DNA from 4 places in the Arthrobacter monumenti genome. Region 1 is predicted to be linked to each of the others. Evidence: riboswitches for the same ligand, from Rfam matches in the RefSeq annotation. Region 1 holds a riboswitch; each other region holds the start of a gene.
What was found. Region 1 has a riboswitch for S-adenosylmethionine ahead of ACX80B_RS06020 (MFS transporter). Riboswitches for the same ligand answer to the same signal wherever they lie in the genome.

Region 1 (4,197 bases):
GCGGCTATCAGTTGGAGCCCGGGGCTGCCACGGTTCGACACCACCTTCAGTCTTCTACTTCGACCGAACCCTGTCAACAGGAACGGCCCACCCGTATCGATGAGACGCAGTCACGCCGCCCTTTCAGCCCGGTTTTCCGACGGCGGCGGCCCGGCAGCTACCCGTGTTCAGCGAAGCATTACGTGAAATTTCGGCAGTGGTTTCGTTTCAGGGAAGTCCATGGTGTCGAATGAGAGCTACCATCCCGAGCGGCCGAGAGACCTGGATCGACGAAGCCGCAGCAACCACCTATACAGGCCGGTGCTACCGCCAGGACCGATGGAGATTTCGGCTGCCGCGCAGGCGTTCTCCCGGCCGCCGGCGGGTGCCGTGCCGCGAAAGGATCATCATGGCAGCAGCGTACGGCAGGTTTCCGGACGGAGAAGCAACTGACTTCGAGGAGCTTGCAGACCGCTTCCGGCCGATTTTCGAGGAGATCGCCGCCGGGGCGGTGCAACGCGAAGCAAGCCGGGAATTACCCTTCGATTCCATCAAGAGGCTCAACGCAGCTGGCTTTGGCGCACTGCGCGTGCCACGGGAGCACAACGGATTTGGAGTCAGCTTCACCGATTTCATCCAGTTGCTGATCGAATTGGCCCAGGCGGACTCGAATGTCGCCCATATCTACCGTTCGCACTATGGTTTCGTTGAGCAATTGAGCTTTGCCCCGGATCGGGTGAAGGACGTGTGGTATCCGCGTATTGTCAAGGGGCAAATCGTCGGGAACGCCTCGACGGAACGCGGCGGCAACGCCCTGGGCACAATGAATACGTTGATCAGCAAGACCGACGATGGTCCGACCCTTAACGGTCAGAAGTACTACAGCACCGGCAGCATCTTCTCGGAATGGATAGCGGTCACTGCTGCTGTGGAGGGGCAGGACGAAAGGGTTTACGCACTGGTCAGCACCGCCGACCCCAACGTCCTCCTCGACGACGATTGGGATGGCTTCGGCCAGCGGTTGACAGGGACAGGCACGACGACGTTCCGTAACGTCAAGGTCGAGGACGACCACGTCCTCGACCGCAGCCGCAAGACCAGCCATGAGCAATCCTTCTTCCAACTCATCATCCTGGCTGTGGAGGCCGGTATCGCGAGGGCCGTCCTGGCCGATGCCCGGTCCTTGGTGGAGAGTCGTCAGCGTACATTCAATACCGGCTCCGGCGTTCCGGTACGCGAGGACCCGCTCATTCTCCAATTGGTCGGACAGATTTCAGCGAAGGCCTTCGCCGCTGAGGCGATAGTGCTGCAAGCGGCGCGGGAACTGGATATCGCGCGGGACCCCAGTCGTAACCTCACCGACCAGCAACGCTACGAACGTGGCGAGCTGGCGGTGGACAAGGCCCAGCTGATGGTGCCACGTCTGGCCCTCGACGCCGCCGATCAGCTATTCGACACCTTAGGGGCCTCCGCGACCAGCCGGAGCAAGCAACTGGACCGGCACTGGCGCAATGCCCGGACAGCCGCGACACACAATCCGATTGTGTTCAAGGCCAAACAGATTGGCGACTTCGAGGTCAACGGAACGACCCCGCAGTCGCTGTGGGCCATCGGCAGCGTCGGTTAGCGCATGTTGCGTTGTGTTACTCCTGTGAGTTTGTCTCATCCATCCAAGCGAAATAGCGTGACACGCAGAATCAAGAGCTCCAACGCTAAAACCCTGGTTTGTTGGACGGCAACCCTCTGACGCTGTAGTGGGGTGCCCCAGGTGAGGATTCGGCCGGTGTGGAGCGACAGGACTCCGCCGGCAAGTACGGCGCTTCCGTGGCGGAGTGCCCGATGATGCAAGGAACTTCCATGGTGTTGAACCAACCCGCCCTTGAGCAGGAGCGCCCGTCCGGACTGACACAATTGCGTGAGAACAAGCGCGTGCTCTCTTCGGCTTTCGTCGGAACCACCATTGAGTGGTACGACTTCTACCTCTATGGCATGGCTTCGGCGTTGATTTTTAACCAGCAGTTCTTCCCGGAATCTTCGCCTGTCGCCGGTATTTTGGCTTCGTTCGCCACTTTTGCCGTCGGCTTCCTGGCCCGGCCGCTGGGCGGAATCATCTCCGGCCACCTCGGAGACCGGATCGGACGCAAGAAGCTGCTGGTCTTTTCGCTGCTGACCATGGGCATCGCGTCGACGCTGATCGGTGTTTTGCCGACCTATGCGACTGCCGGTACTGCCGCCGTCGTCGGCCTGGTGCTGCTGCGTTTGCTGCAGGGACTGTCCGCCGGTGCCGAATGGGGCGGCTCGGCACTGCTGTCCGTCGAACACGCGCCACGAAAGATGCGCGGGCTGTTCGGCAGCTTCACGCAGGTCGGCTCGTCCGCCGGCATGTTGCTGGCCACGGGGGCATTTGCGATCAGTCAGGCGGTGTTCACTACCGAGCAGTTCAGCGCCTTCGGCTGGCGCATTCCCTTCCTGCTGAGCGCTGTCTTGGTCGCCGTCGGACTGTACATCCGCCTTGGTGTTGAAGATGCGCCGGAATTCAGGCAGCTGCAGAGCCAGAACAAGGTCGAGCGCTCGCCGGTGCGGGAAGTCCTCCGGAACCACCCGCGGGCGGTGCTGGTAACGATTGGCCTGCGCCTGGGACAAATCGGGCTCTACGTTCTGCTGACCGTCTACGTGATCGGGTATTTGGCCGAACGCCGCGGGGACAACAGTTCGGCCCTGACATCCATCCTGATCGTGTCCGCCATCGGACTGGCCGGGGGGCCGTTCTGGGGCTGGCTCTCGGACAAGATCGGACGACGGCGGATCGCCCTGACCAGCGCGATTGCCACCTGCATCTTTATTTGGCCATTCTTCTGGTTCCTCGACCACGGACCGCTCGTCCTGCTGCCGCTGGTGATGTTTGTTGGAGTCAGTATCCTGCACGATTCGATGTATGGGGTCCAGGCGGCGTGGTTTGCCGAGCAGTTCCCGCTGAACGTGCGTTACAGCGGCGTTTCCCTCGGGTACCAGATTGGTGCGGTGCTCGGCGGTGGACTCACGCCCTTCGTCGCCGCGTCGCTGCTGCAACTCGGTAACGGCGGGCCTTGGCTGATTTGCGCTTACATCACTCTGCTGGCCGCGTTGTCGGCGGTAGCCGCCGCAGCCGCCAAGGATCCGGCGCGGGAGTACGCGCAGGACAAGAACCTTCCCGACAAATTCTAAGGAGCGCACCTTCGTGCCAAAACCGCTGCTGTTCAACGCCTTCGAAATGCTCGTGCCATCCCATCAATCCCCGGGGCTATGGCGGCATCACCGGGATGAGGGCCGGCGCTACACCGAGCTGGATTATTGGACCTCACTGGCCCAAACCCTGGAGGAAGGCGGCTTCCACGGCATCTTCTTCGCCGACATCCTGGGCCAGTACGACGTATTCGGCGGCTCCGCGGAGGAATCCGTGCGCGGTGGCATCCAGTTTCCGCAGCTTGATCCGATGCTGCTGGTCTCCGCCCTGGCGCAGGCGACCCACAGAATCGGATTCGGCGTGACGGCTTCGGTGACCTACGAGCATCCCTATCTGCTGGCGCGGCGGCTGGGCACCCTGGATCATCTGACCGGTGGACGGGTGGCATGGAACATCGTCACCTCCTACCAGGATTCCGCTGCCCGCAACCTCGGACTGAATGCACAAATACCGCACGACGAGCGTTATGACCGGGCCGAAGAATACATGGACGTTGTCTATAAGCTGCTGGAGGGGTCGTTCGACGACGACGCAGTCACCGTGGATACCGAGGCCAATGTCTACACCGACCCGGAGAAAGTCCGGGGTATCGGCCATCAAGGCAGCGCGTTCCAGGTTCCCGGCCCTGCGTTGGTCGAGCCGTCGCCCCAGCGCACACCGCTGCTGTTCCAAGCTGGCGCGTCCTCCCGCGGGAGGGAATTTGCCGCCAAGCATGCGGAAGCCATCTTCTTCAGCGGCTACACACCGGAAATGACCCGGACATGGGTGGACTCTGTGCGGGATGGACTTGCATCGTCCGGGCGGCAGCGGGACGCCGTCAAGATTTTCGCGATGGCAACGGTTATTACGGCCGAAACCGATGAAGAAGCGCAAGGGAAGTTCAACGAGTACTCCGAATACATCGATGCGGAGGCGGCGCTGGCCTTGTTCGCCGGCTGGACCGGCGTCGACCTCAGTGACGTGGATTTGGACGCACCGCTGGAATACATCAAGAC
Region 2 (4,197 bases), on a different contig from region 1:
GTCGGACCCTTCATCGCCCGGATCTCCAAGGGCAGGACGATCAAGGAATTCGTGCTCGGCGTGACGGTGATTCCCTCCGTCATCGTGATGGTCTGGATCGGCATCCTTGGCGGCGCCGCCCTTTACTACGACAACAACAACGACGGCGCGATCTCGGGAGAGGTCGCGGAGAGCACCGAGAGCGGTCTGTTTGCGATGCTCGACTACGTTCCCGTTGTCGGAACGGTGCTGCTGGTCGTGGCCACGATTCTGGTGGCCACGTACTACATCACCTCGTTGGATTCCGGGGTGCACGCACTCTCCGGTTTCGTGGCCTCGTCCAAGACGCCCAGCCGGAGCTTCCGGGTAATCCTGGTGGTCAGCATTGCCGCGATCACCGTGGCCTTGCTGACGCTGGGCGGGATCTCGGTGATCGGCACGGTACAGACAGGAACCATCATTGGAGCCTTTCCGCTGGCGTTCGTGCTGATCATCATGTTCGCCAACCTGGTCAAACGGCTGCGGAAGCATGAAAGGCCTCAGCGGATCGAAGCGTTGACTGTCGAAGACATCGCCGTCGACGAGAATCACGAGGAACCGACCGGCAGCCGTCCGTAACGACACTGGTTCGGCCAAAGGGCGGGGTCACGGCAACGTGGTCCCGCCTTTCGTCGTCGGGCGGCGGAACTAGAATGGTTGAACTGGTGCCGCAGGACTGGGGCGGGCACTAAACGGCACTGAAGTACGCCGGAGGTGGCTGGAGCCGATGACGAAGAAGCGTAAGCAGGACGATCCGTTGTGGCGGGCCGCCCGGTACCGCGCCGCGCGCCAGGCGGAGGGGCGCCCGGTCGAGGAGAGCGACAGGGCCGAGGAGGGCGAGTCGGACGCGCCGGCTCCATCAGCTCAATCATCCGGCTCGACTCAATCGGTTGGTTCAGCCCCATCCGCTCAAGAACCCCTGCAGTCCGATTCCGGCTCCGAACCGCCATCCCTTGCCGGTAAACCTCTCCCCCGGTGGGGCACCAGCCTCGACCCCGATTGGTGGGTCAAAGGCCTTATCGAGCGGGAACAGATTAAGGGGCTCGGGCCAGCCGCTTATTTGCTGCGGACGGAAGACGCCGGGCTCGACGATCGGCTTGACGAGCAGGTATCCGAGCGCGGCGTCCGTGAAACGGTGTCGGACTTCAACGCGCGTGTGATCGAAGCACGACGCCAACTGCTCGGCGGCCCACCGGTGGTAACGCCGACCCGGGACATAGAACGGGAAGTTGCACGGTGGCGTGAACGCCGGACGGCCAGATCCGGCCCCTCCTTCGCGGACCATACCGGAGGTAAGGCCGGGCGCCGTCCGTGGTGGCGACGGCGTCGCGAGGACCGGGGGGACACGCGCCCTGAACACGGCTAGGTGTTCGGCGTCCTACCGGCGAGACCCGCGGCGCGTAATACTTCGCAATCCGTGACGGAAGCCGCCGTCGTCCGCTAGAGTTCTAGAAAGCTTCACGAGATGTGGCCGCTCCACCGAGCAACAAGCTCCGACTTGGCCACGCACCAACCCCATGTTCTTGGGTGGTTCGGATGACGAAGCGGCCTGCATCAACCGTTGCGGGCAAGAGCAACTCCGAAAGGAGCTGGCCATGTCCAGCGATACTTCCGTACTTTCCCCCGGGACTTCTGCCGACTACTGCATTGACCCGGCGGACCTGAATGTTCCGGAACCCACTCTTCCTCCACAGGCCACGAAGCAGATCAGCGTGCTGCCTGCCATCGATTTGCTGAATGGCACTATTGGTTTCGCCGTTCCGCGCGGCTGGGAGGAACACTTCCACCCGGAGCCTTGGCGGATCGAGGATGCCCTGCGGCAGGCGATCCGGCCGGCGCAGTGGAACCCGTACCTGGAGGTCCTGACCATCACGGTCGCCAGCCACGAAAACCGTGCCGGCGAACCCGTCCACTTCAGCCTCATTCCGCTGACGCAGGCCCAGTCGGGCTGAGCCGTGGCAGCGGATCTGGTCGAGTAACCGTTAGGCCAGCCCACAGTTCGATGCTGCGTCGTGGGCACAGTCTGTTTGTGCCCAGTGCGGGATAACGAATATTGGGCTGGCGTGCAGAGCGACGCCGGGAGGTGCGACGGCGGACACACCCTAAACCGGTGCGACGGCGGGTGGAATGGCCCGCCGTCGTGCCGGTCCTGTAGAATGGAGGCCGCGAAGGGGAGTAGCTCCCACTGCTTGGAATCCGGCCCGCCGGAACTCAGGCGCAGCGGTCTGTCGACATACTGGTAGCCCTCATGGGCCGCCCGGCAGCCCACCCAGCAACCCTGGGCGAGCGAGACCTTCGGTCAGAACGAATAGAGCCGGTTTCCGCCGGCTGTTGACTGGCCGGAGTGTAGCTATTCACCACGGCCGGTCTGCCGATCAGGAGCGTAAGCTGTGACCGACCCCCAATCCCCCGCCCCGGACAGACCCGAGCGGCCCGAGCCGTCCGCATCGGATGTCCGCCGATGGGAGCAGTACCTCGCGGATGAACGCGCCGAAGCCGCCGTCTACCGGTACTTGGCCCGCAAACGCAGGGGTGAGGAACGTTCCATCCTGCTCGCTTTGGCCGAGGCAGAAGGCCGGCACGAGCAGCACTGGCTGGCCCTGCTCGGCGAACACGCCGGCACCCCCCGCCGGCCGTCGGTGCGCAACCGCGTCCTCGGCTACCTCGCCAAACGGTTCGGATCCGTCTTTGTCCTCGCCCTCGCTCAGCGCGCGGAGGGCCGCTCGCCCTACGCCAACGACGACGACGCCACGGCCGCCATGGCTGCCGACGAGCAGATCCATGAGGAAGTCGTCCGTGGTCTTGCCACCCGGGGCCGGAACCGCTTGTCCGGCTCGTTCCGGGCGGCCGTCTTTGGGGCCAACGACGGACTGGTATCCAATCTGGCCCTCGTCATCGGAATGAGCGCCACCGGAGTCGGCAGTGGAATCGTGCTCGCCGCCGGCATCTCAGGTCTGCTCGCCGGCGCACTGTCCATGGGTGCAGGCGAATACGTTTCGGTGCGTTCACAGCGGGAATTGCTGCGCGCATCGCGGCCGACCCAGATCACGCTCACGGCCGCATCCCAGCTGGATATCGACTCGAATGAGCTGGTGCTGGTGTACCGGGCCCGCGGCATGTCCCAGGAGGCAGCCGAGCACCGGGCCGCCGAGCGGATGGGTATCTACAGCTGCGATTGTGATCCGAGCCTGTCCCTGCAGGAACCCGAGGTTGAAAGTAAACGTGAGGAGCATGAAGCGGTTGGAACCGGCTGGGGCGCAGCCATTTCCAGTTTCTGCTTTTTCGCGTCCGGCGCCATCATGCCGGTACTGCCCTATATTTTCGGCCTGCAGGGTCTTATCGCCGCGATTGTCGCCGCCGTCCTGGTCGGGCTGGCACTGCTGGCGACCGGCGCCGTCGTCGGACTCCTTTCAGGGGCCCCGCCGATCAAGCGGGCACTGCGGCAACTGGGCATTGGCTATGGCGCCGCGGCGGTCACTTATCTGCTGGGTCTGCTCTTCGGCGTAACGGTTGCATAGTCACGTAGGATTGAGCCATTAACAGTCCTTGGGGGGACACATGAGCGCAGGGCCAATGGAGCCGCCCGACCGCCGGCACGGACGCCGCTCGTCCGGAGCAGCGGACGATCAGCCACGTGCCGAGTCAGAGAACGGGTCCGACGACGGAGTGGTCCCGGTCCCTTTCGACGGCGTCCGCCGCTCCCCCTCGGGACGGATTCCGCAGTGGGCACTGGATGAAGCCGTCGGCATCGAACCCGAACCACCTGGCCCTTGGAGCGATTTCCCGTCCCAGCATCCCCGCGGACCGCGAGGACCCTCCTTCGGTTACAAGCCCGCCGGGACAGGAAGCCCGGGACGCTACGGCTCCACGAAATCAGGCCGGAACCTGCCGCCCAGCTATGGCTACGGCTACCAACCGCCTGCCAGGCCGCGCCGCCGGTTCCGCGGACTCATGGTATTGCTCACCGTTGCGGCACTGACCATCGGTGCCTGGTTCTACTCGGGTCAATCGCTCATTCCCCAGGCCGGCTTCGGCACCGCGCCGCAGGATCCAGGCGCCGCCAGCGGCACGTTGGATACCTTCGACTCGGATGGGACCACGTTCCAGGTCGATCCGCCGACCCCGGGGTACGAGTTGGAGGCCGACCCGTTGGGGACCCCTCCCCCGTTGGACGTGCAG
Region 3 (4,197 bases), on a different contig from region 1:
TTGCGCACGCCCTTTTGGATATTGGTGCGTTCGTCGGCTTCACCCTCTTCGGCGACGCCCTCGGCTTGGGCTAACTCCGGAGAGGTTGGAGAGGGTCCCGCGCTGAAGGGGACCCCGAACTGGTTGGGTTCCCTGCCCCCGCCCGGTCAGGTAATACCACCTCCGGATCTGCTTCTGCTTCAATCCGGGACATTTAGACATGCGCGCGCATGGCTAATGTCCCAACCTGAAGCCAAGATGTCCTAGCGCCGCTCCTGTCCGGGGGACCAGAGGTGTTTTCGCTTATCCGTTGCCAGTCCTGCTGCCCGCAGCTTCGCCGGAAGATTGGGTGGTGCATCAGGTCCGGCACCCCACACGTCGGACCACAACCACCGGACCATCCCGCGCCCGGTCATCCGCATGGCATCCTCACGGACTTTTTCTGCGTTCAGGATGTCGGATGGCAGATTGCCCTGAAGAAACTCATTACGGGAGTACTTGGCCAGACCGTCGTATTCACCGAGCAGCCGTAACTCCTCCCAGTAGAAGTCACTGATCCCGATCAATGACCCGTCCTCATCCTCGACACGGTACTGCAGCTCCGGCTGAACGAACCCTTCGAGATACATATTGGCTCGACTCGCGGATTCGCCGGGAGAACCTGAGCGTACGTCCGCAAAGCGCATGACGTTTGAAACCCGCTTGAATTTGGTCTTTGAATTCAGTCGTTCCGCGATGGCCATTATTTCGTTCTTACTGAGTGATTCCAACAACTCCTCGCTGTCTGCGTTGAGCACATGATCGGCGGCGGCGACGGCTTGTGGAAACGGAACCGAAAGGGCCAACTCGATGACAGTTTGCGCACGCGTAGTAACCCACAATTCCTTGCGTTGGACCGGTGATTCCAATTCCAGGTCCCGGTGGCTTTGGACGCCTGCGCTCAAACGGCCATGGGTAGACGGTCCAACCTGGACGTGGACATGGTTCTTGGCACCGAAAAACGGAATGCCCCATACCGAAGCTGCCGACTGCCGTGAAAAAATGGGATCGGATGCCGGTCCTTGAGCGACTGCTTCAACTTTCAGACGGTACTGGTCCCACCATGTGAGGTCCTGCCATTCGCGGGCGGGAGCATAGATACCAGGTCTTACCCGGACCAAGACGCCACGCTGCACCTGACGTGCGAGTGATCTTCGATTCTCTCCGGCTCGTTCGTAGTCGCTGACGGATATGAGAGCGTTCGCCATGATTCCAGCGTGCTGTATGGCACCGACCAGCGACAGCGCCATCTTCCTGGACGTGGAAAACCCATCAGTGTCCCGCCTCTGTGGAGGAGAACCGATCAGCGTGGCGGATAACCGGGAGTGCGGACGGGTATCGACTTGGAGCGTGGCGGATCGCTCATGACTAGGGCGTGGCGGACGGGTCCGAACTAGGAGCGTGGCGAACGGTGTAGGTACAACGGTGTAGTACTGAGGTCGGCGACAGGGCCGGTACCGGCGTCACTGGACAGATGAATACACGGTTCTGGAGCCAGAGCGGCGAAAAGCTTCAATCCGGGACAATTCGACATGCGCGCGCCTGTCGAATTGTCCCAAACTGAAGCAAAGGAAGGTGGCGAGGAAGGATCTGCTAGATCTCGACGGTGCCAGTAGGAGTTTCGAACTTCGCGGACATGATGCCCGGAGTACCGTTCGGAGCCATCCACTCGACCTTTACGTCGTCCAGCGGGTTTCCGACGTCGGTCCCGAGCCATTCCGTAACCCGTGCGGCGGAGCCGGCGATGGTCAGGGAGGTCAGCTTCACGTCGTTTTGCCGTGCGTTGGAAGGGTGCAGATCCGGGTCGCCCTCCCACTTAAGCATGTAGGGGACCTGGGGGTCGGCGATCAGACCCTTGATGCCGATCTGCCGCCAGACCAGCTCCCGTCCGTCGGGGAATTTGCGGTTGCCGGGGACGGATTCACGGCCCAGGCGTTGTTCAAACGGAGTCAGGTCATCGACCGCAACGCACCAGCCCATCCAACCGCCGCCGGCTTCCGAGCGGGCCCGGACGGCCTGCCCAAAAGGCGCCTTGTCCGAGGCCGGATGATCCAGCACTTCCACCACTTCGGCATAGTGGCCATCGGTCAGGGGAAAGATCATGTTCCGGGTACCGAAACGAGGATGGACACCACCCTTTACGGCATCTATTCCGAGGGCGTCGGCGACCCTTTCAGCTGTCGCGGCGAGTCCGTCAGGTCCACAGGCATATGAGATGTGATCCAAGCGCATAGTTCATCTTTACACGTTGTGATTCGCGTCTCGACTTAGGCCAACCTAATGCCGGTCCAAGACCCCTCGGCACGTAATTGTTACGCCACTTCATGTCATATTCTTGCCCTCCGCCGATTCATTTCCCACACTTGAATCAGGTCATGAGTGTCAGCAGAGTCTTGTAGACCGCCGGCGTGGTTTAACCGCGCGGACGGGAATGAGATTCAATGCCCCGGCTTGCTGACCGGCAACCCTCCATCCGCGGTGGGGTGCCCCGGGTGAAGACCTGGCATTCAGCCAGAAGGTTGAGTGCAAGCGCGGGTCACATCTCGTGCTGGAATGCACGTTCCAGCCAAGCTCTGTCGGCCCCGATCGACAGGAGTCTTCCATGAGCAATAACTGGTCTTTTGAAACCCGCCAGATCCATGTTGGCCAAGAGCCGGATTCAGCAACAGGCGCACGGGCGCTGCCTATCTACCAAACGACGTCGTTCGTCTTCGACAGCGCGAAGCAGGCCGCCGACCGGTTTGCCCTGGCCGAGCTCGGCCCGATCTACAGCCGGATCGGCAATCCCACCTCTGAAGCAGTCGAGGCACGCATCGCCAGCCTGGAAGGCGGCGTCGGCGCTCTGCTCGTCGCTTCCGGGCAGGCAGCCACCACCTACTCGATTCTCAATGTCGCCGAATCGGGCGATCACATTGTTGCCAGCCCCAGCCTGTACGGCGGCAGCTACAACCTGCTCCAGCACACGCTCCGCAAGCTGGGCATTGAGGTCAGTTTCGTGGCGGATCCGGACAATCTGGACCAGTGGCGCGATGCCGTCCGGCCCAACACGAAGGCGTTCTTCGCCGAGTCGGTCTCGAATCCACGCCAGGACGTGCTCGACATCGAGGGTGTCAGCACGGTCGCGCACCAGGCCGGCGTGCCGCTGATTGTGGACAACACCCTGGCCACGCCGTACCTGATCCGGCCGATCGAGTGGGGCGCCGACGTCGTCGTTCATTCAGCGACCAAATACCTGGGCGGGCACGGCAACGCCATCGCGGGCGTAATTGTCGACGCCGGCAAGTTCGACTACACGCAGGACCCTGAGCGGTTCCCCGGCTTCAACGACCCGGACCCGACCTACAACGGGCTGGTCTTTGGCCGCGACCTCGGCGAAGGCGGAGCGCTCGGCGCCAATCTGTCCTATATTCTCAAGGCGCGGGTGCAGCTGCTGCGCGACCTCGGTTCCGCCGTCGCGCCGATGAACGCGTTCCTGATCGCCCAGGGCCTCGAAACCCTCAGCCTCCGGATCGAGCGGCATGTGGAGAACGGGCAGAAGGTCGCACAGTGGCTTGAGAAGCACGACGCCGTCGAGTCCGTCGCGTACGCAGGCCTGCCTTCCAGCCCGTGGTACGAGCGGGGACGGACCTACAGCCCCAAGGGAATCCCGGCGGTCATCGCTTTCAATATCGACGGCGGGCTGGAAGCCGGCAAGCGCTTCGTCGACGCGCTGGAGCTGCATTCGCACGTGGCCAACATCGGTGACGTCCGGTCGTTGGTCATTCATCCGGCGTCTACCACGCACAGCCAGCTCTCCGATCAGGAGCAGGTCGCCGCCGGTGTTTCACCGGGACTGGTCAGACTGTCGGTGGGGCTTGAGAACATTGAGGACATCCTGGCTGACCTGGATGCCGGCTTCAGGGCGGCCAAGGCAGAGTGAGCACGTCGTCCCAACTGCGAAGGGGATGGAAGGAGCCGGCTCCGTTGGACGGGGCTGGCGCGCCTGCTCATGACCCACTGCACGCAGAAGCGCGCGCAGCGGCAGGTTCGTGGCCGCAGCAGGGTGGACTATGGCTGCTTCCCGACGACGGCGCCCCGGGTTCGGAAACGCCGTCAGCGGAACGCCAACCCAATAAGGCCGCGCCCGACGGCGTTCTGCAGCTGTTGCCGATCGGCACCCTGCCGCTGGAGGCCGGTGGT
Region 4 (4,197 bases), on a different contig from region 1:
GCTGAATGTTGTCTCTGGCGGGACCGCCGTCGTCGTCAAGGAAGGACTTGGCGCCCTGCTCGGCATCATGCCGTGGAACTTCCCGTACTATCAGGTGGCGCGGTTCGCCGGGCCCAACCTGATGAACGGCAACACCATTATCCTCAAGCACGCCCCGCAGTGCCCGGAATCGGCGCTCGCCATGGAGCAGATCTTCATCGACGCCGGTGCCCCCGAGGGTGCGTACGTGAACGTCTTTGCCAGCAACGACCAGGCGGCGGACATCATCGCCGACCCGCGCGTGCAGGGCGTCTCGCTCACCGGTTCCGAGCGTGCCGGTGCTGCAGTGGCGGAGGTCGCCGGGCGGAACCTGAAGAAGGTTGTGCTCGAACTCGGCGGGTCCGACCCGTTCCTGGTGCTGGACTCGGCCGACCCGAAGAAGGCGGCGAAGCTGGCGATGATCGGGCGCTTCGGCAACACCGGGCAGGCCTGCAACGCCGCGAAGCGGATCATTGTGGACGAGAAGATCTACGACGAGTTCGCCGAACAGTTCACCAACGCCGTCAGCGGCATCGCCGTCGGGGACCCGTCCGAGGACTCCACCTTCGTCGGTCCGCTGTCGTCCGTGGCAGCCCGTGACGGACTGGCCGCCCAGGTCCAGGACGCCATCGACAAGGGCGCCACAGTCCTGGCTGGCGGTGAGCCCATTGAGCGCGACGGCGCCTGGTACCAGCCGACGATCCTGACCGGTGTCACCAAGGAAATGCGTGCCTACACCGAGGAGCTGTTCGGCCCCGTCGCCGTGCTGTACAAGGTGTCCGGGCCGGAGGAGGCCGTGGAGATGGCCAACAACACCGCCTACGGGCTCAGCGCCTCCGTGCAGACCGCCGATCCGGAGCAGGCCAAGGAAATTGCGTCCCGGCTGGAGACCGGAATGGTCTTCATCAACGAACCGGCCGGCACCGCTGCCGAGCTGCCATTTGGCGGCGTGAAGCGTTCCGGCATTGGCCGCGAGCTCGGCAAGTACGGCATGGATGAGTTCGTGAACAAGAAGATGGTGAAGACGGCGGCGAAAAAGAAGTAGCGCCCCGCCCCGCGAAGTATCGCCCGACCCGCGAAGTATCGCCCGACCCGGGAGGGAGCGCCCGAACCGCGACCTTACCCGCGAGGTAGCGGTCGACCCGTGAAATAGTTCCTCGCAACCCGCTACCTCGGCGGGGGAGGGGCTATTTCGGCGTCAGGGCGGGCTCGGATGCCACCGAACCTAGACCTTGACGACCTCGCTCGTCACCGGCGTCGGGTTGCTGAGCAGGTCCAGCACCGGGCAGTGCGCATCGACGGCCTGGCGCAGTTCATCGTACCGTTCGGCCGATTCCGGGCCGCTGATGTTGATCTTCAACCGGACTTCGCTGAAGCCCGGACGTACGGCGTCGTCCTTGCCGAAGATTCCCCGCACGTCCAGATCCCCCTCGGCTTCGATGTCGACCCCATCCACTGTGATGCCGAGCTGGTGCCCGTACAACCGGTAGACCACAACCTGGCAGGAGATCAACGCGCCCAAGGCAACTTCCACCGGGCTCGCCGCTTCGTCATCGCCGGCCAGTCCCGCCGGCTCATCGACGAGAAATTCGTGTTTCCCTGCGCTGATCCGGGTGGCAACCGATCCCACCGCTTCGCCGCTGGCCGTGTAGGTCAGCTTCGCGTTGGAGGCATCGTCGGAAATCCGGCGGTCCCAGAAGTCACCGGCCTCATTCAGCCGGTCTGCGCGGTAAGTGGTTAGGTCTTGAACTGCGGTCTCAGTCATGAGTCCCTCTCGTGTCGTGGCGCATGCCAGGCACGTCGCCATACTTACGCCTCCCGTTTCATCACCGGGCCGGCGTCGAATCGTCACCTGGGGCACCCCGCTACAGCGAGAGGGTTGCCGCCCGACCAGCCAGGGCTTACGGTCGGGACTCTTGATTCTGTTTCGATTCTGCGCGCTCAACGGCGGCGAATTCAACCGGGCGGAGTAACAAAAGGCAACATGGATAACGACGACGGCGGCCGCGCCAAGTGCCCGGACAAGCCGCGTCGCTCGTCAAATTTCCAGATACGCCCGCCGGGGAAGGAATTTAGGCCGGCCCTAGTGACTTACGCACTGTCCCGCTACCCGCCGTCGTCGTCCCGTCCCTGAACTGCTGCAAATTTGGCGGCTGCACGGTTGGTCCGCCAGATCACAAAGGCGCCGGAAGCAGCCACCATCACGATCCCGACGTACGCCGTGGCGGACAGGCTTTGCCCCATCAGCAACGCACCCACCAGCGCGCCGGTCACAGGGTCAATGCTGAACAGCACGCCAACCGTCGCGGCAGAGGTCAGTTGCGCCGCGAACACATCCATGGAGAAGGTGAAAGCCACTCCGAGCAGTCCGCTCAGCGCCAGCAGTCCCCAGTCGGGCGCATCCACGAGCGGGATCTGCGGGACGGAAAAAGGCAGTAGTACGACGGCGGCGACAGACACCGACAGCGCCAACCCCTTGAGCCCGGAGCTGGCTTCCGATGCCGTGCCGATGCGCGCCGACATGACGGTATAGATGGCGAATGCGGCAGCTGCACCCAGCCCGAACAGGTACCCCAGCGCGTCGAAGTTGGCCGCGGGGCCGGCAATTAGCGCCACTCCCACCAGCGCGACGAGCGCAAACATGCCATCCCGGAGCCGGCGCGCTGCGAGCATCGCCACACTGAAGGCACCGAGGAATTCCAGTGTCACCGCGACGCCGAGCGGCAGCCGGCTCAGCGCCAGGTAGAAGAAGACGTTCATTGCCGCCATCGCTATGCCGAAGACCAGGATGCCACTCCAGTCAGCTTTACCCAGGGCGCGGAGATTGGGCCGGGTAATGGCCAGCAGTACGACGGCGGCTATGACCATCCGCAGCCCGGAGACGGCCATTGTGCTGTAGGAGTCGAACAGCGAAAACGACACCATGGATGAAATCTGGATGCCGAGCGATCCCAGCAGCACCGCGAGAGCGGCGATGAGTCCGGTGGACCGGTGCCCCAAACGGGCACGTACGTCCCCGGCCGTTATCATTCGGCCGCGGCGAGCTGCCCGCAGGCGCCGTCGATCTCCTCACCGCGAGTATCGCGCAGCGTGGTCGGGATGCCGGCGGCGATCAACCGGTCGATGAATTCCTGCGCCACGTCTTTCTCCGAAGCCGTCCAGATTGAACCGGGCGTCGGGTTCAGCGGGATCGGGTTCACGTGCACCCAGCCGCGGCCGCGCTTGTTGAGCTTCTTCGCCAGCAGGTCGGCGCGCCAGGCGTGGTCGTTCATATCCTTGATCAAGGCATACTCGATGGAGACCCTGCGTCCGGTGGTGCGGTAGTAGTTGTACGCGGCGTCGATCGCCTCGTCGACCTTCCAGCGGCTGTTGACCGGGATGAGCTCGTCGCGCAACTCGTCGTCCGGAGCATGCAGGGACAGTGCGAACGTGACGGGCAGTTCCTCGGCGGCCAGCTTGTTGATTGCCGGCACGAGTCCCACCGTGGAGATGGTGATGTTCCGCGCGGACATGCCCAGCCCCAGCGGAGCAGGGTCGACCATCCGGCGTACGGCGGTCAGCACGCGCTTGTAGTTGGCCAGCGGTTCGCCCATTCCCATGAAAACGATATTGGTGACCCGCTCGGCGTCGTGCCCGCCGTCGCGGCGCAGCCCACCAAGATCACCGTCGGCGATGGCACGGTTGGCAGCGACAATCTGGTCCACGATTTCCGCGGACGACATATTCCGCGTCAGCCCAGCCTGACCGGTCGCACAGAACGGGCAGTTCATCCCGCAGCCGCACTGCGACGATACGCACAGGGTGATCCGGCCGGGATAACGCATCAACACGGACTCAACCAGGGCGCCGTCGAACAACCGCCAGAGGAACTTGATCGTGTCGCCGTTGTCGGTGGTGAGTTTCTTGACCTGGGTCAGCAGCGGCGGGAACATTGCCGAGGCCAGCTCGTCCCGGCCCTGCAGCGGCAGGTCAGTCATGTGGGCCGGGTCGGTGGTGTAGTGATTGAAGTAATGCGTCGACAGCTGCTTCGCGCGGAACGCGGGGTAGCCCAGCTCGGCAACCTTTGCCTGGCGTTCGGCCATGGTCATGTCCGCCAAGTGCGCGGAAGGCTGCTTCACCCGCGGCGACTTGAACTGCAATTCGGGACGGCCGTCAGGAGCTACGGCCTGCTCCCAGCCC

Region 2: another riboswitch for S-adenosylmethionine. It lies ahead of ACX80B_RS06740 (hypothetical protein); the one in region 1 lies ahead of ACX80B_RS06020 (MFS transporter).
Region 3: another riboswitch for S-adenosylmethionine. It lies ahead of ACX80B_RS03735 (bifunctional o-acetylhomoserine/o-acetylserine sulfhydrylase); the one in region 1 lies ahead of ACX80B_RS06020 (MFS transporter).
Region 4: another riboswitch for S-adenosylmethionine. It lies ahead of ACX80B_RS03345 (OsmC family protein); the one in region 1 lies ahead of ACX80B_RS06020 (MFS transporter).

The regions. Positions count from the first base shown of each region.
Region 1 covers NZ_JBTNCY010000003.1:265,598-269,794, forward strand. The annotation lists SAM riboswitch class I at 237-325, shown strand; gene ACX80B_RS06015 (acyl-CoA dehydrogenase family protein) at 389-1,606, shown strand; SAM riboswitch class IV at 1,675-1,799, shown strand; gene ACX80B_RS06020 (MFS transporter) at 1,765-3,183, shown strand; gene ACX80B_RS06025 (LLM class flavin-dependent oxidoreductase) at 3,197-4,197, shown strand, end outside.
Region 2 covers NZ_JBTNCY010000004.1:21,910-26,106, reverse strand. The annotation lists gene ACX80B_RS06750 (BCCT family transporter) at 1-597, shown strand, start outside; gene ACX80B_RS06745 (DnaJ family domain-containing protein) at 746-1,384, shown strand; SAM riboswitch class IV at 1,475-1,598, shown strand; gene ACX80B_RS06740 (hypothetical protein) at 1,614-1,970, shown strand; gene ACX80B_RS06735 (VIT1/CCC1 transporter family protein) at 2,409-3,536, shown strand; gene ACX80B_RS06730 (matrixin family metalloprotease) at 3,577-4,197, shown strand, end outside.
Region 3 covers NZ_JBTNCY010000002.1:179,335-183,531, reverse strand. The annotation lists gene ACX80B_RS03750 (CPBP family intramembrane glutamic endopeptidase) at 1-74, shown strand, start outside; gene ACX80B_RS03745 (hypothetical protein) at 243-1,226, opposite strand; gene ACX80B_RS03740 (VOC family protein) at 1,612-2,250, opposite strand; SAM riboswitch class IV at 2,390-2,556, shown strand; gene ACX80B_RS03735 (bifunctional o-acetylhomoserine/o-acetylserine sulfhydrylase) at 2,567-3,937, shown strand; gene metX (homoserine O-acetyltransferase MetX) at 4,072-4,197, shown strand, end outside.
Region 4 covers NZ_JBTNCY010000002.1:97,396-101,592, reverse strand. The annotation lists gene ACX80B_RS03350 (NAD-dependent succinate-semialdehyde dehydrogenase) at 1-1,063, shown strand, start outside; gene ACX80B_RS03345 (OsmC family protein) at 1,244-1,783, opposite strand; SAM riboswitch class IV at 1,819-1,940, opposite strand; gene ACX80B_RS03340 (EamA family transporter) at 2,125-3,048, opposite strand; gene rlmN (23S rRNA (adenine(2503)-C(2))-methyltransferase RlmN) at 3,045-4,197, opposite strand, start outside.